One region of the Streptomyces sp. NPDC050704 genome, then DNA from elsewhere that is predicted to be linked to it. Evidence: riboswitches for the same ligand, from Rfam matches in the RefSeq annotation. Region 1 holds a riboswitch; each other region holds the start of a gene.
What was found. A riboswitch is a leader RNA that binds a small molecule or an ion and turns the genes downstream of it on or off. The one in region 1 is predicted to bind cobalamin.

Region 1 (3,264 bases):
CTCGAAACGCGCCAGGGCGCCCTGTGGCTGGACCCGGTCCCGCTGCCCGAGCTGTCCTCCTACGGCTTCGCCCTCCGCTACCAGGGCCACTGGGGCGTACGGCTGCGCCTGGAGCGGGGCAGCCTGGAGATCGCGGTGCCCGCCTCCGACCGGTCGCCCATCGACGTCCGGCTGCCGGGCCACGCGGTCCGCGTGGAGCCGGGGGAGACCTGCCGGCTTGTACTGCCGGACTGACGACGACTGGTACTGCCGGACTGACGACGGTCACGAAGGGACAGCGGTGGCAGGGCGTCGGACAGCAGCCCCGTCCTACGGCCGGTGGCCGCCGTGGACCAGCACGACCGGTGAGGGTTTGGCGTGACGGTGTCCGGCTACCCGAACGACGTGTCAGCAACAGAGCAGCAGGAACTCGTCCGTTTCCTCGAGGATCGGTTCGCCTGCGCGCAGGCCTGCACCGAGTGCGCCCGGGTGTGCGCCCTGCGCGCGAGCCTCGCCGACCTCGACGGCCCCGATGATCAGCAACAGCTGCGGCGCAAGGGCATCCTGTGCGCGGAAGTGTGCGACGCGACCTGCCGCGCCCTCGCCGAGGAGACCGTGCAGAGCGACGAGGCGGGGATGCGTGCCCAGGTCGAGTGGTGCCGCGCCGTCTGCCTCGAAACCGCGCACGTCTTCGACCGCGGCCCCGGCGCCGAAGAGGGCGCCCAGGCCTGCCGGGACTGCGCGCGGGCCTGCACGGAGTTTCTCGCCCTGCTTGGCTGACGGCCCCGCCGGACCGACGACGATGGCCCGAGGACGACGGGCGGGAACGGTGGTCAGCCAGCCAGCCAGTGAGCGGGCCGAGCCTCGCCGCCGCACGACTGGAGCTGGAGGTCTCCTTCCCCGGCGTGAGCTGTGTGAGCTGCGTGATCAGCCGGTCAGACGGTCACTCCGACCGCACGCCCCGCCCCGCCGCGAAGCGCCACCCGGGCGTCATTCCCCGAGCGCCCGCCCCACCCGTACATTCCAGCGCCCGTCCCGTCCGCTGAACTCCGTCGCGGTCAGCGGCGGCACATCGATCCGCCAGAACGCCGACTCCGGAGCTCCGAGCGCCCCGGCCACCGCGGCGCGTACGACCTCCGGCTCGACGACGGCGACGATCCGGCCCGAGCCGAGCCCTGCCACCGATTCCAGCCACTTCGCGATCCGTTCGCACAGATCGCGTACCGACTCACCGCCGTGCGGGGCGGACGAAGGGTCCGCGAGCCATCGCGCCACCGCCTCCGGTTCATCGGAGCTCACCTCGGCGAGGGTCGCGCCTCGCCAGCGGCCCACGTCCAGGCCTGCCAACCCGGGCTCGGCGACCGGATCGAGGCCGAGTGCCACGGCCGTCTCCCGGCAGCGCACGCCGGGCGAGACGAAGACCCGGTCGGCGGCGGGCAGCGAGGCCGCGGCGGTCTCGGCGAGCCGCAGTCCGGCCGCTTCGACGGGGCATCCGTCATCGAAACGCGCTTCTCGCAGCGCCACACTCATCGCTGGTGAGATCAACATCACTCGGCTGGTCATCGGCCCACTCCCGCACTCCACACGTACTCAATACCCTTGCCCCGACCGGGATTTGGTGGCGTGACCAGGTGCCCGGCGCACGCCCGTCACCCCATGCGCCCTTGGCCGCGCCTCCGCTTCGCGGTACCTTCTCGTCGATATTGACGACGGTTCGACGGAAGCCGGTGGAAATCCGGCACGGTCGCGCCACTGTAAGCCCCGCACCAACCGCCCCCACCAGGAGCGGTGAAGGCCGGGCAAGTCAGACCCGTGGCCGTCGTCCTCATGCACCACCACGATGGGACGCGAGTTCCCCAGGAGGTCCTGCCACATGGCACAGTCCGTCGCTCAGCCGACCGTGAACACCCCTGCCGTACCCGCAAAAATGCCGATCGGCGCGATCGCCCCCTGGGCGGTCTTCTTCGGCGTTCTGATGCTGGTGCTGCTCTACTTCGTCGGCGCCGAACAGGGCGCCACCTCCCTGGTCTCCGGCGAGGGCGTGCACGAGTGGGTGCACGACGCCCGCCACCTGCTCGGCTTCCCCTGCCACTGACGGCGAAAGTGACCAAAGGGACCGACAGGACAACTCCATGAACTCCGTCACCGTCAGAAACCTCCTGGTGCGCGGCATGCTCGCGGGTCTCGCCGCGGGCCTGCTCGCCCTGGTCGTCTCCTACTTCCTGGGCGAACCCCGCGTCGACGAAGCCATCGCGTTCGAGGAGTCCCACTCCCACGAACACGGTGGGACCGAACTCGTGAGCCGTACGATGCAGTCCACCGGCGGCCTGTCCACCGGCGTGCTCGTCTACGGCGTCGCGTTCGGCGGGATCGCCGCCCTCGCGTACTGCTTCGCACTCGGCAGGATCGGCCGCTTCGGGCCGCGCGCGAGCGCCATGCTGCTGGCGACCGCGGGCCTGCTCGCGGTCTACGTCGTGCCGTTCCTGAAGTACCCCGCCAACCCGCCGGCCGTCGGCGACCCCGACACCCTCAACCAGCGCACGGCCCTGTTCTTCCTGATGGTGGCGCTGAGCGTGCTGCTCGCCGTCGCCACCGTGATCCTCGGCAAGCGTCTCGCGGGGCGTCTGGGCAACTGGAACGCCACGATCGCCGCGGGTGCGTTCTTCGTGCTCGTCGTCGGACTCGCGTACGTGTTCCTGCCGTCCTTCAACGAGGTGCCGAAGGATTTCCCGGGCACCCTCCTCTGGCAGTACCGCCTCGCCGCCCTGGCCATCCAGGTCACCCTGTGGACCGCCTTCGGGCTGGTCTTCGGAGTGCTCGCGGAGCGCGTACTTGCCCCCAAGCCGGCCAGGACCGAGGGGAAGTCGCCCGAAGCGCGGGCAACTCCCGTCGCACACTGAGCCGTTCACTCAGAGTCGCTCACAGAAGGGCCTCCGGACCACCGTCCGGGGGCCTTTCGCGTAGGTGCGTACGTCACCGGCATTCCCAATTTCTGCAACAGGTTCTACGGTGTGCGCCGTCAGTCCGGACAGCCGAAGCAGCAGGCCGGCAGCAGGCCAGTGGGATCCAGGAGGCGCCGTGCATCTCGAATACACGCCGGAGCAGCAGGAGTTGCGCACCGAACTGCGCGCCTACTTCGCCGATCTGGTGCCGGACCATGTGCATGCCCGGTACGGCGACCCGGCGACGCAGAAGCGCTTCTACCGTGACACCATCCGGCGGCTCGGCTCCGACGGCTGGCTCGGTGTGGGCTGGCCGAAGGAGTACGGCGGGCGCGGCCTGAGC
Region 2 (3,264 bases), on a different contig from region 1:
GCCGTCGGCGGTACGGCTGACCCGGTCGGCGCGGAGGCCCCGGTCCGTCTTCTCGGCCTCGGTGCGGAGGCCCTCGTCCGTCTTCTCGGCCCCGGTGCGGAGGTTCTCGTTCATCGCGTCCGCCTCGTCCGGTACAGCACCAGCACGAAGACCGGCACTCCGATCAGCGAGGTCACCACGCCCACCGGCACATCCTGCGGGTCGAGGACCGTACGGGCCAGGGTGTCCACCCACACCAGGAACACCGCCCCGGCGAGGGCGGCGACCGGCAGCAGCCGTGCGTGCCCGGAACCCACCAGCGCCCGGGCGGCGTGCGGCAGGACGAGACCGACGAAGCCGATCGCGCCCGCCGAGCTGACCAGCGCGGCCGTCAGGAGTGCCGTGGCGCAGAGCAGCACCAGGCGGGTACGGGCCACGGACACCCCGAGCGTCGCGGCGGCGTCCTGGCCGAAGGCGAACGCGTCGAGCGTGCGCGCGTATCCGAGGCACACGAGCAGCGTCACCGCGAGGACCGCCAGACAGAGCCAGACGTCGGTCCAGCCCGCGCCGCTCAGCGAGCCGAGCAGCCAGAACAGCACCCCGCGGGTGGTCTCGGCGTCGGCGGCGGTCATCACGACGAAGGAGGTGAGCGCGGAGAAGAGCTGCATCGCGGCGACGCCGCTCAGTACCACCCGGTCCGTCGTGTCGCCGAGGGTGTGGCTGAGCAGCAGGACGAGCCCGAACGAGACGAGCGCGCCGAGGAACGCACCCGCGGAGACCGACACCAGGCCGCCGCCGGCCCCGAGGACGACGACGGCGACCGCGCCGGTCGAGGCTCCAGAGGAGACCCCGAGGACGAACGGGTCGGCGAGCGGATTGCGCAGCAGGGACTGCATCACCGCGCCGCACACGGCGAGGCCGGCCCCGCACACCGCCGCCAGGAGCGTGCGTGGCAGGCGCAGCTGCCAGACGATTCCGTCCCTGATCGGCGTCAACTCCGAGCTGCCCCAGCCGAGATGGGCGGCCACCACGGACCAGACGTCACCGACCCGGATGTCCGCCGGGCCGATGGTGATCGCGACGGCGACGGACGCGCAGAGCAGACCGGCACCGCCCACGGTGAGCAGTCCCAGGCGGAACCGCGTCACCCTGCCAGGCCGAACTCGCGCAGGGCCGCGGCGACCTGCTCGACGCCCTCGACCGTGCGGATGGTCGGGTTCATGGCCTGCCCGCTGAGCAGCACGTACCGCTTCTTTTTGACCGCGGTCATGTTCTTGGTGACCGGGTCGGACTCCAGGAACTCGATCTTCTTCGCGGCGGACTCGGCGGTCTGCGACTTACGGGTCAGGTCGCCGATGACCAGCACGTCGGGATCGCGGTCGGCGACCGTCTCCCAGTTGATCTGGGGCCACTCCTCGTGCGTGTCGTCGAAGACGTTCTTCGCGCCGAGGGAGCGGGTGATGACGCCGGGCGCGCCGCAACAGCCCGCCATGTAGGGGGAATCGGAGTTGGCGAACCAGTAGAGGAGGGTGACGTCCGAGGCATCGATCCCCGAAGTGGCCTTCTTCATGCGCCGTTGGAGCTCGGCGACGAGTCGCTCGCCCCGGTCCTCCACACCGAACACCTTGGCCAGGTCGCGGACTTCGCCGTAGATGGCGTCGATGCCGAGCGGCGTCTTGCGTGCGCCGTCCCCGTCGCCGGTGTTGTCCTTGCCCGCGCAGTCGGAGGGCGAGACGTACGTGGGCACGCCGAGCTTCTCGAACTGGTCCCGGGTGGCCACGCCTCCCTTGCCGAGCGTGGACACGAACGAGGCGGCGACGAAGTCGGGGTCGGCGTCCAGGACCCGTTCGAAGGAGGGGTTGTTGTCGGCGATCCGCTCGACCTTCGCGTTCGCCTTGGCCAGGCTCTTCAGCACCGGGTCGGTCCAGGTGGCGGTGCCGGCCATACGGTCGGCGAGCCCCAGCGAGAGCATGATCTCGGTGGTGCCCTGGTTGAGGGAGACCGCGCGTTGGGGCGGTGACTCGACGCGTACGGTACGGCCGCAGTTGTCGAGGGTGACGGCGGTTCTGGACGCCGCGTCGGACGCGGCCCCCGAACCGCAGCCGGTCAGCAGAAGGGCCCCGGAAAGGAGCAGGGCGGCAGGGCGGGCGGGACGTGCGATCGGCACGGGAGTTCCTCAGACGTCGAGGGCTCGAACGCGGAGCCCGGTCGTACGGTGCTCCCCCGCCGTCGTCGACCGCGGGGGCCGCCAGCAGGTCTTCGGACTCGGGGTCACCCGGACGAAGCGCCTTCCCGGACCGCCGTGTTGGTCCAGTGGCCGATGCCTCGCCCGTCACCCTCACCGCTGCGCGTCAGCTCCGGATTTCCACCGGATTCCCTGACCCACGTACATGGGTTCGACTGGCCTCGGCAAGCTATCACGTACCGGTAGAGGGCCGGTCGGAGGCCTGGACGGCGGCCGTCCGGGGAATCGCCGCGGCCGGCCCGCTGTTGTGGGCGACAGCAGAGCAGGCACCCATCGCAGGCACACATCCCAAGGAGGCCGACCGTGTACGGCGACCCGGCAACGATCCGCAAGATCCTCACCGAGCTGGGCGACACCTGGGCGGTCGTCGGCCTCTCGTCGAACGAACGGCGGGCCGCATACGGCGTGGCGGACGTCCTACAGCGCTTCGGCAAGCGCGTCGTCCCGGTCCATCCGAAGGCCGAGACGGTCCACGGGGAGCAGGGGTACGCCTCCCTCGCCGACATCCCCTTCGAGGTGGACGTGGTGGACGTGTTCGTCAACAGCGACCTCGCGGGTTCCGTCGCCGACGAGGCGGCCGCGATCGGCGCGAAGGCGGTCTGGTTCCAGCTCGGCGTCATCGACGAAGCCGCGTACGACCGCACCCGGTCCGCCGGGCTCGACATGGTCATGGACCGCTGCCCCGCCATCGAGATCCCGCGCCTGGGCTGACCCGCGGTACGGCCACGCACGGCCACCCCGGAGTCTGGGGCTCCGGCTCCGGCTCCGGGCTCCGGGCGGCGCCACCGCTTCCGCGACGCGCCGTCTCGTGCTCGTGCTCGTGCTCGTGCTCGTGCTCGTGCTCGTGCTCGTCAGCGCGCGCCTACCACCTGCGTTGCGCCGAAGTCTCTCCGTCGGCGGCGCGTCCCGCGGTGTTCGACGGTGCCGAGGGGGCCTCGAAGAGCGAGCCGGGCCGTGCGGGTGGTTCCACCACAGGGGCGGCCGCGCGTCGGCGTGCCGACTGCCGACCCCAGTCACCGTCGCCGAGGACCAGCATCGGG
Region 3 (3,264 bases), on a different contig from region 1:
CGGTCCGGCGCAGATTGATCTCGGCGGGACTGCCCGCCCCCTCGCAGATCACCGCGTCATACGTGCCCCGCAACTCGGCGAGGCACTCCAGCACGGTCCCGAGGAGCTGTTCCTGCCGTCCTCCGTGGTAGCCGCGCGCGCTCATCTCGCCGACGGGCCTGCCCATCAGTACGACCTGGCTGTTGCGGTCGCTGCCCGGCTTGAGCAGTACGGGGTTCATGAGCGCGGTGGGCTCGACGCGCGCCGCCTGCGCCTGCATGGCCTGCGCGCGCCCGATCTCCGCGCCCTCCCGCGTGACGAACGAGTTGAGCGACATGTTCTGCGCCTTGAACGGCGCGACCTTGACGCCCTGCCTGACCAGCCAACGGCAGATCCCGGCGGTGACGACGCTCTTGCCCGCGTCGGAGGTGGTGCCTGCGACGAGCAGCCCCCCACCACTCATGACGTACGCCCCTTCGTGAGGAATCCCTTGGTGAGCAGCCGCCCGGCGACACTCACGCCGAGCGCGAGCAGGTTCACGCGCCGCGAGAGCCGTACGGCCCGCTCGATGTCCCCGACCTCCACGGCCCGCCCCGCACCGTTGAGTACGGGCCGGTGCTCGACCCTTCCCGCGTACGAGAGCGTCCCGCCGAGCCGCACTCCGAGCGCCCCCGCGAACGAGGCCTCAACGGGCCCGGCGTTGGGGCTAGGATGCTTCGCGGCGTCGGTACGCCAGGCACGTACGGCCCCTCGCGGATCGCTCCCGGCGACGGCGGCGAGCACGGCGGTCAGCCGGGCCCCCGGCCACCCCATGACGTCGTCGAGCCGTGCCGAGGCCCAGCCGTACCGCCGGTACCTGGGCGACCTGTGCCCGACCATGGCGTCCAGCGTGTTGACCGCCCGGAATCCGACCAGGCCCGGAACGCCCGCCGCGGCGCCCCACACCAGGGCGCCGACCACGGCGTCGGAGGTGTTCTCGGCGACGGACTCGACCACGGCCCGGGCGATCCCGTCGGCGTCCAGCGCCTGCGGATCCCGCCCGCACAGATGCGGCAGCCGCTCCCGGGCCACCTCGATGTCCCCGGCGGCGAGCGCCCCGCCGATCGCCCGGGCCTCGCGCCCGAGGGACGTGCCCCCGACGACGGCCCAAGTGGCGGCGGCGGTCAGCGCGCTGGAGGCGGTGGGTGACGTACGTACGGAACGGGCGGCGGCAGCCGCGACGGACACGGCCCCGCCGGCGCACACGAGGGCGTGCAGCGCGCCCCACCCCCGGTGGTCCCGCCACAGCACCCGCTCCACGGCTCCCGCGGCCCGCCCGAACGCGGCGACCGGATGCCCCCGGCGGGGATCGCCGAGCAGCAGGTCACCGAGGAGGCCGGCGGCGGCGCCGTACGCGTGGACGCGATCGGCACGCACCGGTTCAGCCCGCCGTTACGTAAGGCAGAACCCTCGTCCGGAGAGAAGCCCTTGTATCGGGCCTGGGCACACTGGTCCACAACAGGCGGCCGCGCATGGTGATATGTCCTCACTCAGGGTGTCCACGCCCTGGTTCGACGAGACCGACGACGAGAGTTCCTGGCTCCCGGGGGGATTGATTCCCCGGTAACAGTGGCGGGACCGCGCCGGATTCGCACCGGCTTCCTCTCCTGCCGTCGTACATGGCTCCGGCAGTCCACCACGGCCCGAGAACAACCGTCAACTTGCTGTTGACCTGCGAAGGGAGAGTGTGCTGAGACCCACACACGGGCCCACGCACAGGTGGGGTGCGGGACGTTGTTCCGTCCCGCACCCCACCTGTTGACCTGCTTGACCTGTCGGAGGAAGCGCCGCTGTCAGGCGACGATCAGATAGATCCCGTACGCCACCGCCGCCGCGCACGCCGCGAAGCAGGCGTAGGCGCCGGTGGCCGCGAGGGCCGCCGAGCCGCCCTGGGCGGTGGCCGACTCGCGCTTGGAGAGGCCGAGGATGCCGAGGGTGAAGAGGGCCACGAGGGCGACGGTGACGATGAGGCTGACTCCGAAGACGGAGCCGAGGGCTGCCCAGTCGATGTGCATGCTGTTTCTTCCTTAGCGCTTCAGACCACGGCCGACGAGGCCGGCGGGTTCGCGGGCGTCCCGTCGGGAGCCGCGATGGTGGCCGACAGGTCCTCGGCCAGGTCGTCCTCGGCCGCGGCGCCGGCCGGGGGCGGGGTGACGGCGGCCACGGCCGTGGTCACCACACCGGGGGGCTCCTCGGTGTCGTTGACGTTGGTGTGGTCGATCACCTGGCGGCGGGAGGCCAGCCAGATCCCGGCGCTGGAGGCGACCAGGAAGACGGCGACGACGCCCGTGCCCCAGTTGCCGAAGGAGGTCAGGTACTCGGCGAGGGCGGCCACCAGGGCCGCGGCCGGCAGGGTCAGACCCCAGGCGACGAACATCCGGGTGGCCGTGGACCAGCGGACCACGCCCCCCTTGCGGCCGAGGCCCGCACCCATCACGGCACCGGAGACGGAGTGGGTGGTGGAGAGGGAGAAGCCGATGTGCGAGGAGGCCAGGATGACCGTGGCCGCACTGGTCTGGGCGGCGAAGCCCTGCTGGGGCTGGAGGTCGGTCAGCCCCTTGCCCATCGTGCGGATGATGCGCCAGCCGCCGAGGTAGGTGCCGAGCGCGATGGCCAGACCCGCGGAGAGGATGACCCAGACCGGCGGGTCGGAGTCCGGGGCGATGGCGCCACCGGCCACCAGAGCCAGGGTGATGATGCCCATCGTCTTCTGGGCGTCGTTGGTGCCGTGGGCGAGGGAGACCAGGCCGGCGGAGGCGATCTGCCCGGCGCGGTAGCCCTTCTTGGACGACTTCTCGCCGATGTTCCTGCCGAGCCGGTACGTCAGCCGGGTGGCCAGCAGCGCGGCGATACCCGCCACGACGGGCGCCGCGATGGCGGGGATCAGGACCTTGGTCACGAGCGCGTCGCCGTGCACGGCACCCAGGCCGGCCGAGGCGACGGTGGCGCCGATGAGACCGCCCATGAGGGCGTGCGAGGAACTGGACGGCAGTCCGACGAGCCAGGTCAGCAGATTCCAGAGGATCGCGCCGACGAGCGCGGCGAAGATCACCTCGGGCTGGATGCCGGATTCGTCGACGAGGCCCTTGGAGATCGTGTTGGCGACCTCCACAGAGAGGAAGGCGCCGACAAGGTTGAGTACGGCGGACATGGCCACCGCGACCTTGGGCTTGAGCGCGCCGGTCGAGATGGTGGTGGCCATCGCGTTGGCGGTGTCGTGGAAACCGTTCGTGAAATCGAACACGA

Region 2: linked by a shared signal. The riboswitch ahead of AB0I18_RS22625 (ABC transporter substrate-binding protein) and the one ahead of AB0I18_RS14505 (CbtB-domain containing protein) in region 1 are both predicted to bind cobalamin.
Region 3: linked by a shared signal. The riboswitch ahead of AB0I18_RS29195 (cobalamin biosynthesis protein) and the one ahead of AB0I18_RS14505 (CbtB-domain containing protein) in region 1 are both predicted to bind cobalamin.

The regions. Positions count from the first base shown of each region.
Region 1 covers NZ_JBFAHW010000021.1:3,449-6,712, reverse strand. Annotated here, with positions in the region: gene AB0I18_RS14520 (glycosyl hydrolase family 65 protein) at 1-234, shown strand, start outside; gene AB0I18_RS14515 (four-helix bundle copper-binding protein) at 385-759, shown strand; gene AB0I18_RS14510 (histidine phosphatase family protein) at 970-1,542, opposite strand; cobalamin riboswitch at 1,673-1,815, shown strand; gene AB0I18_RS14505 (CbtB-domain containing protein) at 1,853-2,074, shown strand; gene AB0I18_RS14500 (CbtA family protein) at 2,112-2,879, shown strand; gene AB0I18_RS14495 (acyl-CoA dehydrogenase family protein) at 3,058-3,264, shown strand, end outside.
Region 2 covers NZ_JBFAHW010000037.1:68,870-72,133, forward strand. Annotated here, with positions in the region: gene AB0I18_RS22615 (ABC transporter ATP-binding protein) at 1-114, opposite strand, end outside; gene AB0I18_RS22620 (iron chelate uptake ABC transporter family permease subunit) at 111-1,127, opposite strand; gene AB0I18_RS22625 (ABC transporter substrate-binding protein) at 1,124-2,146, opposite strand; cobalamin riboswitch at 2,212-2,399, opposite strand; gene AB0I18_RS22630 (CoA-binding protein) at 2,528-2,935, shown strand; gene AB0I18_RS22635 (MHYT domain-containing protein) at 3,087-3,264, opposite strand, start outside.
Region 3 covers NZ_JBFAHW010000055.1:30,385-33,648, reverse strand. Annotated here, with positions in the region: gene AB0I18_RS29200 (cobyric acid synthase) at 1-442, opposite strand, end outside; gene AB0I18_RS29195 (cobalamin biosynthesis protein) at 439-1,395, opposite strand; cobalamin riboswitch at 1,528-1,672, opposite strand; gene AB0I18_RS29190 (hypothetical protein) at 1,812-2,033, opposite strand; gene AB0I18_RS29185 (inorganic phosphate transporter) at 2,054-3,264, opposite strand, start outside.